3 regions of the Methylomonas sp. MED-D genome follow, and region 3 is predicted to be linked to each of the others. Evidence: riboswitches for the same ligand, from Rfam matches in the RefSeq annotation. Region 3 holds a riboswitch; each other region holds the start of a gene.

Region 1 (6,781 bases), 1.6 Mb from region 3:
GATGGTACTCGATGCGGAATCCGCATTCGCGGCGTTTGGATGTGCTTAGGCCCGCGCGCCGCTAGGCCGGCGATTTTAGCACAGGCCCCGACCGAAGCTGAATCAGGAAGTGATGCGGGGGTCGTTAACTTGCCGGCCGTTTTGGGCGACGAAGACCAGGGATTGCAGATCGGCTTGAGAAGCGTCGGTCAGCAGGGCCGAATAAGTGACCGGTTCGGCATCGGTGGTGGTCAGACTGATCTTGGTGTACTGCCCGCAGTCGCTGAGCGATAACGACAGATAATCGCTCAGCGGCGCGTTCCGGCCGGTCGCCAACAACTCGGCCAATGTCAATGCCGACTTGCCGATCCGCCGAAACCGGCGCCTACGGAAGAAAAGATCTGTCATTTTGGGCTGCCCCGCGCGTTTCAAACTGAGAATTCCGCCGCTTGTCGATTCGACCCGATGGTCGGAACAAGTGGGAAAGCAAGCTTAATGTTCTAGCGAATTCCGGCAAGTGTACCAAGGTTCAAAACCGGCCCGAGCAGCTAATCCGGCCCGGCAAGCCAGTCGTCCACCAGACCGCAGAAGGCATGCGGCGCCTCGACATACAGCCAATGCCCGGTGTCGGGAATTTCGGAGACGCTGGCGAGCGGAAACAATCGACCAATCGCCGCGCGATCGAGGTAGCGGGACTTGCCGCCGCCGATAAACAGCGCCGGCCGGGAATACGCCCGGCCCGCCGCGTCCGGGAAGCCGGCGATGTGATGGGCGTTATCCCGAATAATGTCCAAATCGATGCGCCACTGGTAACGGCCATCTTTCAGCAACAGGTTTTGCAGCAGAAATTGCCGATAGGCCTGATCGGGAATGCCGTCCGCCAAAGCCTCCTCGGCCTGCTTGCGGTTAACGATGCTCTCCACCGGCACGGCCCGCAACGCGTCGATCAGCGCATCGAAACTGTGCCGGTAGCCAACTGGCGCGATATCGGCGACGATCAAGCGATCGATCCGCTGCGGTTGGTTCAACGCCAGCCACATCGCCACCTTACCGCCCATGCTGTGCCCCAGCAAATGCACGCGATCCAATCCCAAATTGTCGATAAACGCCGCTAAATCGGCCGCCATGCTCGGATAGTCTAGCAGCGTCGCATGCGGCGACGCGCCGTGGTTGCGCATGTCCAATACATAAACATGGTAACGCCGCGCCAGTTGTTTGGCGACGGTCCGCCAATTGCGCGAGGACGCCATGAAACCATGAATCAACAAAAGCGGCGTATCGCCTGGTTCGCCGTAACTCTCGTAGGCCAGTTCGAGCGTCGTCATGCGCGTCTCAGGCAAAACCGAACACGGCGCCGAGCACCCCGCCGAATACACCGCCCCAAACCACCAACCAACCCAAATGCCGCTTGATGATGCCTTGCACCATGTCCTTGACCATTTTCGGCGTCAATTCCGCCAAGCGATTGTCGATGACGGCTTCGATCTTGCCGGTCAAATCCTCGCCGATGCGGTGCGCGTTCAAGCCTTGCCGTAGCGCTTGCTTGAAGCGGTCAGACTCGGCCATTTCCTCCAAGGTCAGCCGCATCTTATCGGTAAACGGTTGCTTCAACGGTTGCAGGGCGTCCTCGCCGCCCATCATCAACAGCATCCCGCCGAATGACGAATTCATAATGGACGCCACTAAACCTTCGTAGACCTTGTCGTAATCGACCGCATTCAGCAACGGCTCCAGGTTCAACACCCGGCCGCCTTGGGCTTCCTCGCGCTCGATGAATTGTTCGATATTCGCGACGGTAAAAAACTGTTCCATCATCAAGGCCTTGATCGACGCCTTGAACTCCTGAAAGCGCGCCGGAATGATGCCGGAGCCATACAAAAGCGGCACTTTCTCGAACAACATATGAATCGCCAGCCAGTTGGTAATCGCCCCGGAAAACGCGAAAAAACCGATAGCCTTCAAGGTTTCGGGATAGTAGGGACTGACGTAGCCGGCGGCGATCACCAACAACGAAATAAGGTTGGTTAGAAAGCTCTGGTTCAATAGTCTTTTCATGCCGATTAGCCACAACGAAGTCAGTGATAGCCGGCTATTTTAACCGCAATTGCAGCCAGGAGCGACGAAGAGCGGACCGAATGCCCCACGCCGTGTAGGATTTGAACGCCAAATGGCGTGAAGAGATTAACCGCGAGCGTGGCGTACGTCGATACCGTCCAGCATGAAAATCAAGTACTGGGCAATATTACGGCTATGCTCGCCGCAGCGTTCTAGCGCTTTCATCATTTGCATCACATCCAGCGCGCGGCGCGTCATCCTGACGTCCTTCAGCACCAGGGCCAACTGGTGGCGTATACCTTCCTGCAACTCGATTTCGTAATCCCTGTCGTGACGCAACAAGGCGTAGGCCGGTTCGGTGTCGCTCTGCTCCAACGCCTGAATCAACTTGCTCAACATCAGCCTGATCAAATCGCCGATCTTGATAATGTCGGCCAGTAGCTTGGGATTCGGGTCGCTGGTATCCGGATCGTATAGCACCGTGATCAATCGGGTGAAGTCCGCAAGCTCCTCGCCGATTTTCGCCAGCTCGACAACGATTTTCGAACTGGAAATTGCCGTGCGCAGATCGTTAGCCACCGGGCAGCGTCTGGCGATCAGCGCCAAGACCTCGTTGTCGATTCGAGTTTCGCAATGTTTGACCTTGCTGGCACGCGCCAGTACCTTCTCCGCCAAATCCATATCGCCGGCGTCCAGTGCCCGCATCGCCTGTTCCAACTGCCGCATCAGCAGTTCGGTCATCGTCAGCAACAAGCTGTGTAACTGCTGCAATTCATCGTCGAATGCCCGCACAGTGTGCGCGCCAGTCGCGCTCTCGCTCAAAGTCGTCATCGTTCGCCACTCGTAAAACGGCCCAAAGCCGGAAATGCCTGACTGTAAGCCCAACAAGTTACAGGAATGTGACAGGACCGCTATCCGGAACGACAATCCCCGTAAGCCGAGGCGGACAGCCAAACCAATAACATCGTAAAAGGTTAATGAGGCAGCCGGTTTGTGCCGGCGCGGATGGAACGACGCGACATTGCCCGTGTTTAGCGCGAGCGGTCCTTCCGTCCGCCAGACCGAGCCAATAACTCATCGCGCCGACGATTCGACCAGAGCCCGATCGACAAGACAAACTACGTTACGCTTGCGGTGTTAGAAACTTGGATTTTGGCCAAACGACGGGAGTTATCGGGGTTTGCCGCTGGCGAACCACTATTGCCACGGTTCGTTCGGCCAGAAAGCGCAAACCCAATCCGCGCCTGACGACCGAACCGGGTTTGCTTACGGCCAAGGATTACGCCGCGGCGACCGCGCTGCCTTGCACGGCCTGCAAGAACTCTTGCACATCGGCGTCGATCAATTCAAAGCCCAGACGTTCGCTAAAGCGTATTTCCTTGGGGGTCGGATTCTTGCGCATAAACCAACCTTTCGGCTCGGCGGCGGAATAGACGATGTCGCTCATCACCATGCGCTCGGAGTCGCGGTTCAGCGGCAAGCCGATCAGCAGATATTTCTTGCCTTTGCGGTAATCCTTCAAGAAATCCGGAATCGCGAAGCCGCCCATTAGCTCCGTGATGTAATCGACATAGTCGGCATCGGAAACGACATAGTTAGCTTCGGGGCGTGGCGTGCCCATCGGCTTAAACAGTACCGGCAACTTCTTGTCGACTTGTTCTTGCGGGATTTCGAAATAGCTGGAGCCGTCGTAATGGTAAATTCTAAACCGGAACGCGGTAGCGGTAATCCGAGCGACACCGACGACCAAGGTATGCTCTTCGTCGGAATAGCTATCCTGCAACTGGGTGTCTCGGTTGATATCGATGACGTATTTGGGCCGCCATTCGGCCAGCCAATCGTGCAGCGCCGCCCGAGTGTATTGGGCATCGCCGTAAGTTTTGTCCAGAAACTGGGTCAGAAACGAGCGGCCGCGCTTCAGTTCCTGGTTCATCGCGGCGCGCGGAAATTCGTACATCAATTTCGGCGCCATCGGTTTGCCACCGTTCATCGCCAGAATCAAGCTATCGCTATCGGCCGGCATGGGCTCGCGAGTCAGTTTGTTCTGGGCGTCGAACACCACGCCAGGTCCCAGATAAGGTATGACTTGATTGTCGTACAAGCCGCTCAAGATTTCGGAAAAAACACTGTTCGACATATTGCGCCCCATGTAAAAGAAGGTGAAGGATACCGGGGTAAAGCAAATTTCAATCCAATTTTACCGGCGCCTCGCCAGCCCATGTACGGCAAGGCATCCGGAATTCGGCTGCCGGCAGCCGGCTGGCAACAACCGTATAAAATTCAGTGGTTTTGTCGGCTCTGCTACAAACGCGGTTCTGCTATCAAACCCAAGCTAATTGCTGGAAGTTCGGAACGCAACCCTCGGAAACGCAAAGCCGAGGCGTTGAGGAGAACCGCAGTGGAACACATTCCTGGATAGATAGCTTGAATTGGACCCAGAAACCGAAAGACGCAACGGCGTATCGTGTTAGACACCTTAGCATGGCTTCTAACACCTTTTAATTGCCATGGGTCAACGGCATTTTGAGAGACTGGGATTAGCCTTAGTGCCGATATAAAATCCGAATGCCCATGGACAACAACGCGCCAGTGCCAAACACAAGCAAAAAGGGCTTATCGGCAAACTACTTGAAGAATCGGCTCCAGAAAAACCAGGAAACCGCTAGCAGTCAAGTTAATGAAATCATTGCCATCGCAAGAAAAAACAGCTCGAAAATCTAGCGCCGACTCGTGGTTGACAAAAGCGCGTCGCTGTCCTTAACATCACCCCATTCAGATTAGCTAAACCTATTGGAAAATAGGGGCGGAAAGTCGCGGATCCAGATCGGACAGCCGGACTGCCTGAGGGCAAGTTAACAAGATACCAGTTGCGGGCGCTTTCCGAGTCTAGGAGCCTGTCGGACTTAAAAGCCAATAGTCCCTTCGGTAACTTGGTTAGATAAAATAGGTGGTATAGAAAGAACCAGCAACCGGGAGAGCCCTTGATGAGTCGATTCATTCCTGTCAACCGCCATCAAGTCTATCTATTACCCCCCTCGGTGGACGAATGGTTGCCGGAGGATCACTTGGCGCGTTTTGTCGTCGAAGTCATCGAGCAGTTGGATTTAAGCCGGTTGACGAGCCGCTATCAAGGTCGGGGTTCGGCGGCGCACCATCCGGCGATATTATTGGCACTGCTGGTCTATGGGTACGCCACCGGCGTGTTTTCCAGCCGGAAGATCGAACGGGCCACCTACGATTCGGTGGCGTTTCGTTTCTTGTCTGGTGATACCCATCCCGATCACGATACCCTGGCTCACTTCCGCAAGACGTTCCTGGTCGAGTTGGAAGACCTGTTCGTCCAAGTGCTGAGTCTGGCGCAAGCGATGAAGTTGGTGAAGCTGGGGCAAATCGCGTTGGACGGCACCAAGCTCAAAGCGAATGCCTCCAAGCACAAGGCCTTGTCCCACAGCCATATCGAAAAGCTCGAAGCACAGCTACGAGACGAAGTTCAGGCCTTACTGCAAAAGGCCGACGAAACCGACGCGGTGGACGACCGGGACGGCCTTGATCTGCCGGACGAATTGGCGCGGCGGGAAGACCGGCTGAAAACCTTGCGTGAAGCGAAAGCCAAGATCGCCGAGCGGGCCAAACCGCGCGACGCGCAAGCCGAACAGGCATACGAGGACAAGGTGTCCCGCCGGGAAGCCCAGCGGCAAGCTGGCCAAAAGCCGCGAGGCCCGGAACCCAAGGCGCCGGTAGCCGGCCCCAAGCCCGACGATCAAATCAACCTGACCGACGAGGAATCGCGCATCCTGCCGAGTCACGAAGGCTTTGTGCAAGGCTACAACAGTCAGGCCGCCGTCGATGTCGATACGATGCTGATCGTGGCCACCACGGTCACGCAGCAGACCAACGACAAACAACAAGTTGAGCCGATGCTGGCCGAACTGAAAAAACTGCCCGACGCCTTGGGCCAAGCCGAAGCCCTACTGGCGGACACCGGCTACTTCAGTGCCGCCAACGTCCAGGCTTGCGAACGAAACCGGATCGAACCTTTAATCGCCATGGGCCGTGACAGTCATCATCGGCCGTTGGCGGAACGTTTAGCCCCGGATGCGCCGGAACCGACTGGCGACGATCCGCTGGAAAAGATGGCTTGGTACTTGAAAACCCGCGAAGGCAAAGCCCGTTATGCCAAGCGCAAATGCACGGTGGAACCCGTGTTCGGGATCATCAAACAGGTACTCGGCTTTCGCCAATTCTCCTTACGCGGTCTGGATGCGGTCACCGGTGAGTGGAAACTGGTGGCCATGGCCTTCAACTTGAAACGGATGCATATCTTGGCGAGGGGCGTCTAATGGTCGAAACGATTGGTCAGCAAAAGGCTCGATTGGCGTTATCGGAATCCAACGCCAAAACGCTCGCCTAACCAGTGGCAAATCCTTCCTTCGACCGCCGTCTTCGCTGAGCTGGATGACAACAGATGTGCTGGTAAGTTAAGTCCGACAGGCTCCTAGGCCATATATTGCCTCATCTCATCTATCCCCACTCATTACCCGGTTAACCAACACGACTCGCCGATTTTATCGGTGGCGAGAACGGTTTTTTGCGCGCACTTTTCCTTGAGCCAGCGTCAATCGCCATTTCGTCGCCAAATCGTCGGGTTAATTTCGCGTGAAAATTAAAAATAACAATCTTCTAGGAGAAGCGCCGTGGCGATTAGTATGATTTCGGTTGATGATCTGTTTGTAGACGAAACCAATGG
Region 2 (6,781 bases), 470 kb from region 3:
GTTGGTTGAAATGGCTACAGGCCGAATTGACCTTGCAACATATCGAATACGCGTAAACCCGCCGCCTCTCTGGTCAAACCGCGCGGCTGTCCGGCCGGGAAGAATTCAGCGCAGTTTTTCGCCGACGATGGAGCCGCGCACGTTCTCGGCGCTGTCAAGTTCCTTGACCTGTTTGCGCATTGCTTCCGATTGATCGACCTGGGCGTTGGCGTTGCGCTCCAGTGCCTTCACTTCGGCGGCCCTAAGCGCGGCCTCGTGTTGGGCTTTTTCCCGCAAGGCTTCTTGTTCCTTTTTAGCTTGGTAATCGGCTTCTACTTCTTTCAGCCTTTCCAACGCTTTGGCGTTACGCTCGGGGTTGCTGATTTCAATATCCACTTGTTTTTCGGCGGACTTGTTCCGACAAGGTTTGGCTTGATAGGTGATCTTACCGTTCTCGCTACACTTGTACAGTTCGGCGACCGCTAAGTTCGGCAACACAATTACTAAGGTCGGAATAAGAACAAAATACACGCTTTTCATTAGCGATCTCCTGAGCTTTAAAATGGCAAAGTATAGGCCAATTTCAACGCTACCGGATTGGCTATGCGGCAGAATACGCACCGCACTTTTTACCGTTAATTAATCTGTGTTATGTGACAGATCCTGGTTCCGTGATTTGCCTTGTTTTTTGCAAGTCTGTCGGCTCCACAACAACGGCAAACGGCCGCATCTTGCGGCTTTTAAATTAAGCGGCCCCATTTTTGCTGGACGGTGATGCCCCGCCACCGATACCGGGATTGGCGAGAGCCAATGCCGCCGCTACTTAAAATCCATGACTGTAAGAAACTTAACCGATAGCAATGCGTATTGGAGCGACTCGCTAGCCGCGGAACTGCTGCGATTTTTGACTGGTCGGATCAAGTGTCCGGACATCGCGGCCGAATTGACTCACGATACCTATCTTGGCTTGCGGCGAGTCGTCGAGCAGCAAGCACCGGAGAATACGCGGGCCATGGCATTTAGAATCGCCATGAATCTGGCGGTCGATTATCAGCGTAAAATGATGGTGCGTGACCGTCACACCGCCGAGGAGGCGTTCGATACAATCGCCGAAACCGTCGCTTGTCCCGCCTCCAGTACCGAACGTGTTCTGATCGGGCGCGAGCGTCTGCAAGCGCTTCATAGCGCATTAGTCGAGCTGCCGTTACAATGTCGAACGGTCTTTCTGCTGCATGGTGTCGAAGGCCTCACCTATTCGCAAATCGCCGAGCGCTTGGATATCTCCAAGTCCTTGGTGAACAAACTGTTGGCACAAGCGATGCATCACTGCGCGAACCGTTTGGCCGATTGACCGGCCGCACCACAACTACTCTCCGCCTATCCTAATCTCAGCATGTCCGATTCCTCCGACGCGCTTCCCGATACTTCGCCTAAACAACAAGCCTTGAATTGGCTGGTCAGATTGCGCGACGACCAATTGACCGACGCCGATCTGGAAGACTTCGCGATTTGGTTAGCCAGCGACCCCGCTCACGCCGACGCGTATAACCTAGCGGAAGCGCTTTTCCACGATATGGTTCTAGCGGGACGTGAACAGCCACGACCGAGCAGTGCCGCCCCAATTTCGAGTACACGTCCTTTGATGCGCTCGGTCGCTCCCAAACCTCGCAAACACCGTTGGCGCCGGTTACAAGGCGTCGCGGCCATCGCCGCGGCCTGGTTACTGGCAACGCAGTTGATTCTGCCGCGTCAGGCCCACTGGCTGGACGCGCTGCTTAGCGACTATCGTACCCAAACCGGCGAATTGCGCGATATCCGCCTAAGCGACGGTAGCCGGCTGATGTTGAATACCGACAGCGCGATTTCGGTCCAGTTCGATGCCGGGCTGCGCCGTATTGTATTGCATCACGGTCAGGCCAGTTTCAGCGTGGCTCCGGACAGCACGCGACCGTTCGAAGTAGCGGCCGCCGATGTGACCGTGCGCGCCCTGGGAACGATATTCGACGTCTATAAAACCGACGCCGGCTTGACCCGAATCGAAGTCAAGGAACACGCCGTCGCGGTCAGCGCCGGCCGCGAGACCAAACTCGAAGTCGCGGCCGGTCAGGCCGTCGAACTGCGAGAAGGCCGGCCCTTGGCGGCACCCGCCCCTGTGCGGCTGGATCAATCCGGCGCGTGGCGGCAGCGTCGCCTAATCATCAACGACAAGCCCTTAGCGGAATTGGTTGCCGAATTGGAACGTTATCGTTACGGCAGGATTTTTCTTAGCGATACCGAATTGGCCAGGCAACGCGTCAGCGGCGTGTTTGCCTTGGACGATCCGGATAGCGCGCTGAAAACGCTAACCTTGGCCTTGAATTTAAAATCGTCTCGGCTAGGACCGTTTTGGACGGTTTTACATCATTAATCCGCTTACTCTCCCGCTTGCCGCTGGGCGCGCCCCACGCCCGATCACCACGATTACGTTCCCGCTTGCACTTAAGCCATGACTGCAATGTTTCGAATAGTGAGTCGGCGAAATCCTGTTCATCTTGGCGCTTGTGTTGCTCTCGGATATTTTTTTGTTTTTTTCGTAGTCGATTTTCTCGCTCGAACGACTTCCTTATTGAAGACAGTCATTTTCAAAACAGGAAGACGTTTGAAACACCGACCCGCACCCAGCCGCAGCTACCACTCAGACCAAGTCGCCACGCCGGCCACAGGCGTCGACAAAGTCGCTTTGCTGTGCGTGGTCACTTCACTGAGCGGCGCGATGGTTTGGATACCGGTTTTGGCCGAGCCGGTCGGATTCGACTACAACATACCCGCTCAGTCGTTGAACGACGCGCTGATCGAGTTCGCCGCCAAGTCGAACCTTGAATTGGTATTTCCGGTTGACGACTTGCGCGGCCTGAGCGCTCCCGCACTGAAGGGACGCATGAGCGTGGAACAAGGGCTACGCACCCTATTGCAAAACAGCCGGTTGACATTCCGCTTTCTGGACGCCCGTACGATCACGCTCGAGACCGGGGAGCGCCCCACCAACCCGCGACGGGCTCCGGTTGCGTTGCCGCCAGTCACGGTCATCGGCAAACCGATTGCCGAACCGGCCGACGATGTCGCCTCGTATACCCTCGACCGAATGCAGAGCGCCACATTGACCGACACGCCGGTGCGACGGATTCCGCAAACAGTCGCCGGCGTTACCCGCGACCTGCTGGACGACCAGCAAGCCGTCACGGTCAGCGAGGCCTTAAGCAACGTCAGCGGCGTGGTGGCGCGCAATCCCTTGTATTCGCCGGTCCTGGAAGGGACGCTCATTCGCGGCTTTCCCTCCGAGCAACTGCTGGACGGCTTTACCCAGTATTACAATCCCGGCGACCGGGAAAGCACGATTAACGTTGCCAGCCTGGAAGTGCTCAAGGGCAGCAACGCCCTGCTCTACGCCGGCGGCTCGGGCGCCCCGGTCGGCGGTGTCGTGAATTTGATTTCCAAGCAAGCTCGGCCCGAGGCTTTCGGCGAATTCGGCTTCCGAACGGGATCTCACGACTACTTTCAACCGAATTTCGATATCAATCAGCCTTTGCATAGCCGGGTTTGGCTGCGGATGACCGGTGAATTTACCGATGCCGGCAACCGCGTCGATGCGGTCGAGACCCAGCGTTACAACTTGAATCCGGCCCTGACCTTCACCGACAACCATCGTAACAAGCTTACCTTGCGCGGGAAATTGTCGCATTGGCGGCAAACCGAGTATCAAGGCTTGCCGGCCACCGGCACCTTAGCCGGCCGGTTTCGGCTCCCACCGGACAGCTTTATCGGCCCGGCCGATGCGCCCCAAAGCCGTTCGGACAGCCAAGCGATTTGGGGCGAGTTCGAGCATCGTTGGGATAAGCACTGGACGATCACGCTGAAAAGCCGGGTGTCTCGAGCCAGTTTCGATCAGCGGGTGCAAACGCTATTCGGCGACGATGGCTTTATAGCCGATCGGCCGCTGAGCGCATTGGGAGCGTCGGCATGGGGGCTGGTTAACGCCGAGCTGTATCAACGCCAACGCGAGTTCAGCGTGCTCGGCTATCTGACCGGAAAGTTCGCCTCGGAAAACAGCGAGCACACCTTGGTCATCGGTGCCGACCGCGGCGAACTCGACGATATTGGCTTCGTCGGCGCCGATTTGGCGAATACCGGTTTGGTGGATCTTGCCCAACCCAACTTCGGGTTAAGGTATGCCGTCCCCGAACCGGCGCAGCCAAACCAGTTTATCGGTAATCTGACCTACGGCGGCTATCTGCAATGGCAGGGCAGTTTTTACAATCGGCTACATTTGCTGGCCGGCTTGCGTAGAGGGAAGGTGTCCATCGATTTTCGAAACACCGCGAGCGGCCGCTCGACCAGCACCGACGCCGAGAAATGGTTGCCCCGGTTGGGCGTCGCCGTCGACATCGGTTCAGCCTGGACCTGGTTTGCCGGTTACAGCGAAGGTATGCGCGGCCAGCCCTTCGTCGAGTTTGCCGATACGCCGTTGCCGGAATTGGCGCGCCACGTTGAGACCGGTTTGAAATTCGATATCGACGGTACTTGGCGCGGCCAACTTGCCGTGTACCGAATCGACCGCGAACGGGTGGCGGTGCCGGATGGGAGCGACGCCTTGCTACGCTCGACCGCCTCCGGCGGTCAAAGCGCCGAGGGCACGGAAGCGGACTTGAATTGGCGGTTATCGGAAGGGCTGGATTTGCTTGGCAATTATGCGTACACGTTGGCGCGCTACCAGGACGATAAAGCCGGCGTTCCGGCCGGTAACCGTTTGCCTCAGGTGCCCGACCAGGCCGGGCGGCTGTGGTTGAATTACCAACTGCCGGCGTCCTTGCTACCCGGTTGGCGAATCGGGGTTGGCGTGAATTTAAGCGCGGGCGCCTATTTATCCAAGGACAACCGCTTCAAGACCTCCGGCTACCACTGTGTGGACGCCAGTCTGGGGTACGAAACGTCGGCATGGAAATTGGCGGCCACCGTCAAAAACCTTAGCGGCGAACATTATTATCGACCTTTCGATTATTTCGACGGCCGGGTCGCACCCGGCGCGGATACCGAACTGTATTTCAACATCGCGTACCGCTATTAGGTCGCCTGAACACACGGAGCTAAAGGACGGATCACTTAAGGAACTAGAGTGAAGCCGCCGGGACCGGCGGCAAAAACGCCACATCCGCCGCGAGACGGAGCCGGAAAACCACGGATCTTTGGACCAAAAGACCGCCGGGTTGCCCGTACTGCCATGTTCGCTTCCAGCGCCGGACCGAAAACTCGGTCCGGCGTTACGGGAAACGTGCGCCTTGCGGCCAGACATTTTCATTATTTCGACCCTTTAAGGACATGCCATGACACAAAAACACAGTTACCGATTGCAACTAGCCACCGCCGGTGCTCTTTCCATCGCGATGTTGGGCGGATTTCTCGCGCCTGCCAGCGCTGAAGCCGCGCTCGTTACCGGCAGCGTCGGCATTTCAATCGACAACGCGGCGTTAGCCGCCGTCACCGGTGGTTGGCGGATCGATAGCTTCTTTGATGCCAGCTACAACCAGATCGCCATTACCGCCGATACCGTCGGCGGCGTTGCATCGGCCATCGACATGACGCTACCGATCAACACCAATTTCACCACGACCAGTTACGCCGCCGTCAACCGCACGCTGCAAGCGACCACGATGGAGGTCGGTAACACCGCCAGCGGCCAAATCGGTCTCAGCGGCGGCATGCGCATGTCGGTACCCGGCACCAGTAGCGGCTCATTGACACCTTACGATTTTCGTCTGCAAAAAATCGGCGGCGTGTGGAATCTGGTGACTTACGACCAATTTTTCTCGGGCACCACGTTTTTGCAACTGACCAATACCAGCGAAACCGTGAACGCCGGCGGCGAACTGACCTTGAGTGGCGACCTGATTTTTGGAAGCGGCAGCAATAAGTATCCCAGCCCATTCGGCCTGACCTGGGGATCGTTCCTGGGGATTTCCGCCACCGACGCAGTCGTCGGCAGCCTTTCGATGAACCTTCCGGCGGCGGTACCCGTGCCAACCGCCGTCTGGTTGTTCGGTAGTGGTCTGATTGGCTTGGTCGGTGCGACGCGCCGTAAGAACCTTGCGGATTAAGCCAACCTTTTTGCTGGTTCGATCAGAGCGCCGCGACAGATTGTGCCGGCGCGGCGCTTGCTCAACGTTTTTTACAGGAATCGCGATGCCTATTTTGCCTTTTTACCGAATCCGCCTCGGGCTACCCTTGGTTGCCGCGTTGGCGCTGTCGCCGAATGCGATGGCCTTGGTTCTAAACGCGCCGAACTCCGGCACGTTTACAATGAATCTGGACGCTGTCGCGCTGGCACCTTACGCCGGTGGCTATTACCTCAGCACATATTGGGACGCGGTGGCGGCCGACCCGACCGATCCCGCCAATAGTGGCGGCGCCCTGGTCGGCCAAGTCGCTACCGCCGAAATTCCGGCGCTGAACCAATCCTTCACGATTACCGCGATCGGCGGCGATATTGCCGGTCAAGCCGCGCAACGCTTTCAACAAGCCACGTCGGCGGACTTTCACATCGATACCGAAAACCTGGCCGGCGGCACCGCCGGTCAAGTCGGTTTGGCGGGCGTCCAAGGCTTCTTCGCGCCAAACTACCCACCCAACGGCGCCGGCTTGGTCAACGGTGATTTCGCGGTACGTTTCGATGCCGCTCGCCAAAACCATGGTGGCAGCGGTTGGTATCTGGACAACAATATTTATTTCACGATGGCGGTTTACGACTTCAGCAACCTAAGTATTAGCTGGA
Region 3 (6,781 bases):
GATCAAAGCCGCCAATAGTTAGCTTATCGATTAACTCCCGGTTGTTGTTCATGGAGAGCAGCGTGCTCACCAAGTCGCGTTTTAACTGTGGGTCGATATTGCTGACGGACACTAGCGGCCACTCCGGGTACAATATCGTCGAATGTCGATAAGGGTAGCCAGGAGAATTCATGGCATGAATGATTTTAACGCGATTGAGATCGACTTTATTCTCCTCGGCCATATGCTCCAAAATACCGGAGCGGATAAACCCAACCTCCGCTCTGCCGGCGAGCACTTCTTCAACGACTTTATCCTGCGGCATGCCGGTAAAAACGATATCTTTCGGATTAGGTAAATCTAAGCCCTCCGCCTTAAACAGGTATAGCTGCGCCTGGTAACCCCCCAGCGAATCTTCAAAAACGGCTGCTATTTTGCGGTTTTTAATGTCGGCTAAAGAGTTAATATCCGTATGATCCTGAGTCGTGAATATGATGCCGCCAAAACTACTTAAACTGTAACTAGCTTCGCGATTAATTAAAGTTGCCAGCGGCTGAGTTAAGTTAAATTTATGCGAAAGCAATACATAATGCGAAGGGTTGGTCAACACAAACTCAAAACGGTTTTCTTCTATCGCCCGTACAAGTCCCGGATAATCGAGTACTTTTACCTCAAAATGATAACGTGGAAGCGATTTTGTCAAATATTCGGCCAAGTTATTCCATCTCGCCTGTTCCTGTGGGATGGGCCGAGGGGATAACATCCCGATGGTTACAAGCTCTTCTGCCGAAATAGCGGTGCAAAAAAGCAGTATGCAAAAAAATGAAATGACTTTTGCCGACATATTCTGTTTATAGGTATACGAGAGCTCAAGGAAATTGAATATGTTTATAAGCGTCTAGTAAAAATTTAACCGGAATTCGTGCTCCCAGTCGTCTAAACGCCACCGATTGCGCATAAGCGCTTTTTATCGGTCGTCCGGGCCATGAGCTCATTATTTTGCGCGGTCTACTGTCGAATTTTCCTCAAAAACCCCGGCATTTCCGTTCACCGTCGCATGTTCTAGCTATTTGGCCGCTAATCGGCAACCGCAGATCGGCAGGGAAGGCGAGTGCTTTGATCGCGTCGCGTTCGTCGCGCTTATCCGCCCATCGACCACCGCTTCGATGTTGATGATGTCCAGGCATGTCCCACCAAGGCCAACGAGGAATACGAGGTGAATTCTGTTTTTAACGCCGTCGGTTTGAAGCGGGCCATGACCAGTACGGTTCAAGGAGCCAATGGTAATTGTCCTATATATATCGTTCTGATGACTCATAAGCCTCGGTCAATTTGAACAAACGCCCTGACTGGCATGGCGGAGTATTGGCCTCCGCGATAAAAAAACCTGATCATCATAGTCTTTGCAGATCGAATAGGTGGTTGAATCGATGCCAACACTCGGCTAGATGGCGCGGCGAATCTTTGGACTTGGATCGCCAGAAGCCACACCGTTAGAGGCCGTTTGGTACCTTCAAACGGCGTCCCCGTTGGTCAGTGGCGCTGGGTGATGACAGGCCGTACATTGACAAAGTTTGCGGGTCTTGACCACGTTAAAACGATAACCACCATAACTTGGGTATTGAAAACCGGCGGTCATCGTGCCTGAAATAGGGTTTCGGCGTACTGGGCATCGGTAGTTTACAGCTTCAGAACATCCATCAAATCGAAGCCTTTTTGAAATTGGATCGGGTTCTTCTTAATGTCAGGATCCTGCAGTCGGACTAATACTTTCATCCGACTTATCGGAGACTTCTAAGTTGTTGAGGCTTATCGATAATCAGCTTGGACTATGGCATATGCCGCAACAATTAATTAGAACTGTGTCAAATCCCGTAGAGCGGACGGTCGAATGAATTAACAGGGGTGTTGGGTTTTTAATAAGTACATGAAATTTATAGTGATTGTTCTTTGGTCTTTTTATTGCTTTCCAGTAAGTGCTCTATTTTGAGCGCTAGCCAAACCTGTCGCGAGGCAGGGCCGGAAAGCCACGGGTCTTGTAGGCAAGATAGCCGGGTTGCTGTGTCACGGGTAGGGATGCCGGGAAAGACTGCTTTTGCCTTGAAGAGGGTTAAAGCAAGTGACGCACACACAGTTGAGAAGTTTATCCAGTCAACCCTTCTTTTTTGAAACAAGGTAATTAAATGAATTTGGAAATTAACGCAATACGCAAAACTAAACTCGCGGGATTGGCTATGATGTTGGCCGCCGCGACTCTGGCCCCGCAAACCGCTAGCGCGGCCCTAGTCTCAGGAACAGCGACCATCTCGCTAAACGGTGTTTGGAACTCGGCGTTTCTCGCTTCAGGATGGGCTCCGACGACTTTTTTCGATTCGTCCTTTAATAACACGATGATAAGCGGCTCTCTCGCCGGCGGAACCGCGATTAGCGGCTTTACCGGTGCTTTCGAGGCACCGATTAACACCAATACGACGACGATCGTCATCGGTGGTTTCGGTACCGCCGGCACCATTCAGGCGACGACGATGGATACCAGCAATTCCTCGGTCGGGGTTATCGGCCTTAGCGGCGCCTTCCGGTTTACCGCTCCTTCGCTGTCAACCTATCTGTCGTCCGAGGATTGGACGTTGCAAAAAATCGGCGGTGCATGGAACCTAGTGGACCACTCACCCGGCTTTCCGGACAACACCTTATTCCAACTGGTAAACGTTGTCGATAATCTGGCGACGACCGGCATGCTTGACGGCGACCTGCAGTTTTTGCCTGATCCGGCCCATCAAGCGGGTGGCTTTTCCTACTCGGGCTTTTTGGGTGCTACCGGAGCAAAACTCAGCACGACTATAGGTCATCTGAGCATCGCGCCGGTCGCGGCGGTACCTCTGCCAGCCGCGGCATGGTTGTTTGGCACCGCTTTGTTGAGTTTGTTCGGTATCAACCGCCGCAAAAACAGCATCAGCGCCTAAGTCGTTCATGGAATACGGCGTGGATTTAGCGCTAGATTGCCGCACGATGAGGCTTGCGGTATTCAAGATTAGAATTATTCCAATCGTTCTTGAAATTCATACATTGACTACTGTTGTAGTAGCGGCGTAAACGTTGCGAGAGCACGTCCATGCTTCCCCCTGAGCAGGATTTGGGCCAGGGGGTTGTTTTTTAGCGCTATCCTCCGTTTAAACCTTTTCGAAGATTTCTGATTTGATGGGCCCCTGCTTCAACTAAATGCCACAACCCTGTCAAATCAAACCAACTTAACCCAAATTTTAAGGGTCTCGCGCGGTGTTAGCGGAGAGGCTTTCCACGGCGCCCGACGCAAGATCGTGCCGACATTGCCGAGGCGTTTATATCCAAAAGGACGTATATCGCCAAAATGGTCTACAACCAGACGACTCGGGTAATGCCGGACGGCCCGACGGATAGTGCCTCTAGGCGAATTTATGGTTGGGAGCGTAAGAATGTTTAGCGCCCGCGTTACATCCACCAACAAGCGGCCGTGCCAATCGCCGAGACCCTATGCTTAGTTATTTTGGTCGCGCTCCGGGCCGTACGCTCTCATGAAAACGTCGACGGCGCGTTCGACCACGCCTTCGATCAAATCCGGCGTCAGTTCGTGCAGGATATTCAGCAACCAGGGTTCGAAGATCTCCGACTCCAGCAAACCGTGAAAATGCGCGGCCACCAGCTTCGGATCGGCCGGGCGCAGTCGACCCGCCGCGATGACTTCGCCAAAATACTGCTCTAAATATTTCATGCCTAATCCCGGCCCGCGTTCGTAATACAGACGACCGATTTGGCCCTTGCCGGATTCGGCAACAATCATGCGTTTTAACGCTAGCCGTTGCGGCGTGAAAAACACGCTCAATATTCGCTCGCCAAGCCGCTTTAAGGTGAAGGCTACATCTTCCGACGGTTGAAGCAGGGCGAGGGTCGAGCGAATTTCGTCGGGATCGAAATTGGTTTGTTCGCCGACGTAGATCGAGTGCATCTGATCCAAATGTTGATCTGCGGACGCTTCTATCAATTCCACGAATAATTCGTTTTTGGCACTGAAGTAGCTATACAAAGTTGCTTTCGATACGCCCGCCAGAGCGGCAATGTCCGCCATCGTGGCCCGTTCGAATCCCAATTTCTCGAAGGTGGTTTTTGCCGCATCCAAAATCGCTTGGCGACGCGCCGGGCTTTTCTTTCTCAAGTTCGACTCCTTAACTAGACCAATCGGTATATTTTTGTTTGACAAGCGCGCGGGGTCAAGCCTAATCTTAACTATACCGTTTAGTTTAGTTATTATTCAAAATCGCTGGCAAACGGTTGTAGCTCTTAAGCGGGGTTTTTACCAACTATTACACAGGCTTATATGAATATGCGAGTTGAGTTTGCTAGAACACTGATCTTGAACGGCACGTTCGCCTTGTTGAGCGCCTGCGCCGCCACGCCAGCGACGGATCCGAGAGATCCTTACGAAAACTACAATCGAAAAGTCCAGTCGTTCAACGACGGACTGGACGATTACTTGATGAAACCGGCGGCGGAGGCGTACCGGTCGGTGACGCCGGATTTCGCTAACCGCGGCATCAGCAATTTCTTTAGCAACGTGGACGATATTGGCGTGATCGCTAACGAGGCCTTACAAGGGAGTTTTTCGCAATCCGGCCTGGACGGCGCCAGATTGCTGATCAATTCCACGGTGGGGCTGGCGGGATTTGTGGATGTCGCCACGATGCTGGATTTTCCCAAGCATGAGGAAAGTTTTGACAAGACGCTGGCGATTTGGGGTGTCGAAACTGGACCGTATTTGGTGTTGCCGGTGCTGGGGCCGAGTTCGGTTCGAGGCTTGGGTAGCGCGGTCGGCGACGCGGCGCTGAATCCGGTCACCTATCTCGGCCTGCCGGTGGCCGCGTCGGTGGGTTCCGGTGCCTTAAGCGCGGTCGACAAACGCGCCGATCACTTAGCGATCGAAAAAATCGCCAGTGAAGCGGCAATCGACCGGTACGACTTTTTCAAGAACGCCTTCCTATCGCATCGGCGTTATGCGGTCGAAGTGGGCGACTTGCGTGAAGACGATCCGCTCGAGTCCGCCGATTCGGACGATAGTCAAACAAAGGAGGCCGGAAATTAACGGCCGCGCGTTGGCATCGAGAGGCTCGTCAAGTCGGTGCGGTCCAGAGCGATGTGAGGCCGTCGGCAAGCCGCCGGCGGGTCGGACGCCTAGATCAGCGGGTTTTTGCGAAAAACGCCAATATTTTTTGCATTGGTACTTGTCGGGAGGCGATTCTTCGGGAATAATAAAAACGAAACATTTTATTTTTATTTTACCGGAGCAAATTATGGCAGCGGAAACGATGAACAAACCCAAAGTAGGGCGGCCGAGAGCCGGTACCGAAACCGAGCGGAACGACTATCTGCTGGATCAGGCTCTGGCGCTGTTCATGCGCGAGGGCTATGCCAACACCAGTATCGCTAAAATCGCGGCGGCGGCCGGGGCTTCGACCCGAACTATTTACGAACGCTATAAAAACAAAGCCGAATTGATGCTGGCTTCGGTGGACCGCTTGGTCGAAACCGATATTTCCGAACTGCAGCGTATCGATGGCTTGGCGACGATGTCTTGCAGCGAGGGTTTGACCGCGCTCGGCGAAACGTTGCTGGCTAAAGTCATGCAGCCCGACATGATTTCGTTTTACCGCATGGGCGTTGCCGAGGCGCGGCAATTTCCGGAGCTGAGCGATTTGATCGAAACCAGCGGTCCTCAACGGATTTACCAGATGATTGCCGAATATTTGCGCGGCCACGACGAGATAAGCGGGTTATCCGCTGCAGAGCGTCAGCGCGCGGCGGCCCTGTTCTTGGAAATGTTGGTCGCCGAGCCGAGAAACAAGGCGCTATTCGGTTGCCTGGCTGCCGACTGGGATGCCCGCGCCCACGTCGAATTTGTCGTTAAGGTGTTTTTGTTCGGCATTGCCGACGGGAGGTCTGCGTGAGAGCGACCTTATTGACTATTCTGGCCGGCGGCGCGTTAGCCGGATGCAGCGTGTTTCCAGACTATGTCCGGCCGAGCATCGACACGCCTGCCCAATGGCAAGCCCAAAGGACCGAAGCCGCCGGCGCGGCGGAGCGGCTGGACTGGTGGCGCCAGTTCAACGATCCGGTGTTGAGCCGTTTGCTCCAGGCCGCCGAACAGGATAATCCGACGCTGGAGCAAGCCGTGGCGAATATAGCGTCGGCGCGCGCCAGCCTGGCCGGCGCGGAGGCGGGCGGCATGCCCAGCTTGACCACCAAAGGGGCTTTCACTCGCTCCAAGGGTGGCACCTCCACCGGCACCGGCACGCAAACCACCAGCGCTAGCGGCTCGAGTTTCAATACCGGCATTACTCAAATCTTGTCCGGTAGTCTCGATGCCAGTTGGGAGTTGGATTTATTCGGCAAATTCGCCTTCAACCGGCAGGCCGAGCAGGCCCGACTGGCGGCGGCCGAATTGACGCTGCACAACGCTAAAGTGAGTTTGGCGGCCGAGGTAGCGAGCGATTACGTCAGTTACCGGGCCTGTCAACTGACGGCGACCGCCTATCAAAACGCGATCGCTTCCAAACAAGACACCGCGCGCTTGACCGGCGTGCTGGCCGGTGCGGGATTTTCGTCGCCGGCCGACGCGGTATTGGCCGACGCCAGCTTGCATGCCAGCGAATCCAGTCTGATCGCGCAACGCACGGAGTGCGACAACACCGTCAAGGCCTTGGTGGCATTGACCGGTCTGGCGGAAGCCGATTTACGCGCTTGGCTGGCGGCTGGCGGAGGCATACCGGTACCC

The links. A riboswitch is a leader RNA that binds a small molecule or an ion and turns the genes downstream of it on or off. The one in region 3 is predicted to bind cyclic di-GMP.
Region 1: linked by a shared signal. The riboswitch ahead of ACQE3E_RS02530 (IS1182 family transposase) and the one ahead of ACQE3E_RS09660 (hypothetical protein) in region 3 are both predicted to bind cyclic di-GMP.
Region 2: linked by a shared signal. The riboswitch ahead of ACQE3E_RS11750 (hypothetical protein) and the one ahead of ACQE3E_RS09660 (hypothetical protein) in region 3 are both predicted to bind cyclic di-GMP.

Annotation. Positions count from the first base shown of each region.
Region 1 is NZ_CP189965.1:573,038-579,818, reverse strand. It holds gene ACQE3E_RS02555 (hypothetical protein) at 103-387, opposite strand; gene ACQE3E_RS02550 (alpha/beta fold hydrolase) at 528-1,304, opposite strand; gene ACQE3E_RS02545 (DUF445 domain-containing protein) at 1,312-2,034, opposite strand; gene phoU (phosphate signaling complex protein PhoU) at 2,161-2,865, opposite strand; gene ACQE3E_RS02535 (SIR2 family protein) at 3,314-4,171, opposite strand; cyclic di-GMP riboswitch class I at 4,805-4,879, shown strand; gene ACQE3E_RS02530 (IS1182 family transposase) at 5,019-6,374, shown strand; gene ACQE3E_RS02525 (Calx-beta domain-containing protein) at 6,729-6,781, shown strand, end outside.
Region 2 is NZ_CP189965.1:2,651,876-2,658,656, reverse strand. It holds gene hypB (hydrogenase nickel incorporation protein HypB) at 1-56, shown strand, start outside; gene ACQE3E_RS11770 (hypothetical protein) at 106-519, opposite strand; gene ACQE3E_RS11765 (sigma-70 family RNA polymerase sigma factor) at 812-1,330, shown strand; gene ACQE3E_RS11760 (FecR family protein) at 1,373-2,386, shown strand; gene ACQE3E_RS11755 (TonB-dependent siderophore receptor) at 2,618-5,080, shown strand; cyclic di-GMP riboswitch class I at 5,148-5,227, shown strand; gene ACQE3E_RS11750 (hypothetical protein) at 5,337-6,107, shown strand; gene ACQE3E_RS11745 (hypothetical protein) at 6,193-6,781, shown strand, end outside.
Region 3 is NZ_CP189965.1:2,178,275-2,185,055, forward strand. It holds gene ACQE3E_RS09655 (PAS domain-containing protein) at 1-823, opposite strand, end outside; cyclic di-GMP riboswitch class I at 1,966-2,043, shown strand; gene ACQE3E_RS09660 (hypothetical protein) at 2,163-2,942, shown strand; gene ACQE3E_RS09665 (TetR/AcrR family transcriptional regulator) at 3,494-4,168, opposite strand; gene ACQE3E_RS09670 (MlaA family lipoprotein) at 4,331-5,092, shown strand; gene ACQE3E_RS09675 (TetR/AcrR family transcriptional regulator C-terminal domain-containing protein) at 5,316-5,954, shown strand; gene ACQE3E_RS09680 (efflux transporter outer membrane subunit) at 5,951-6,781, shown strand, end outside.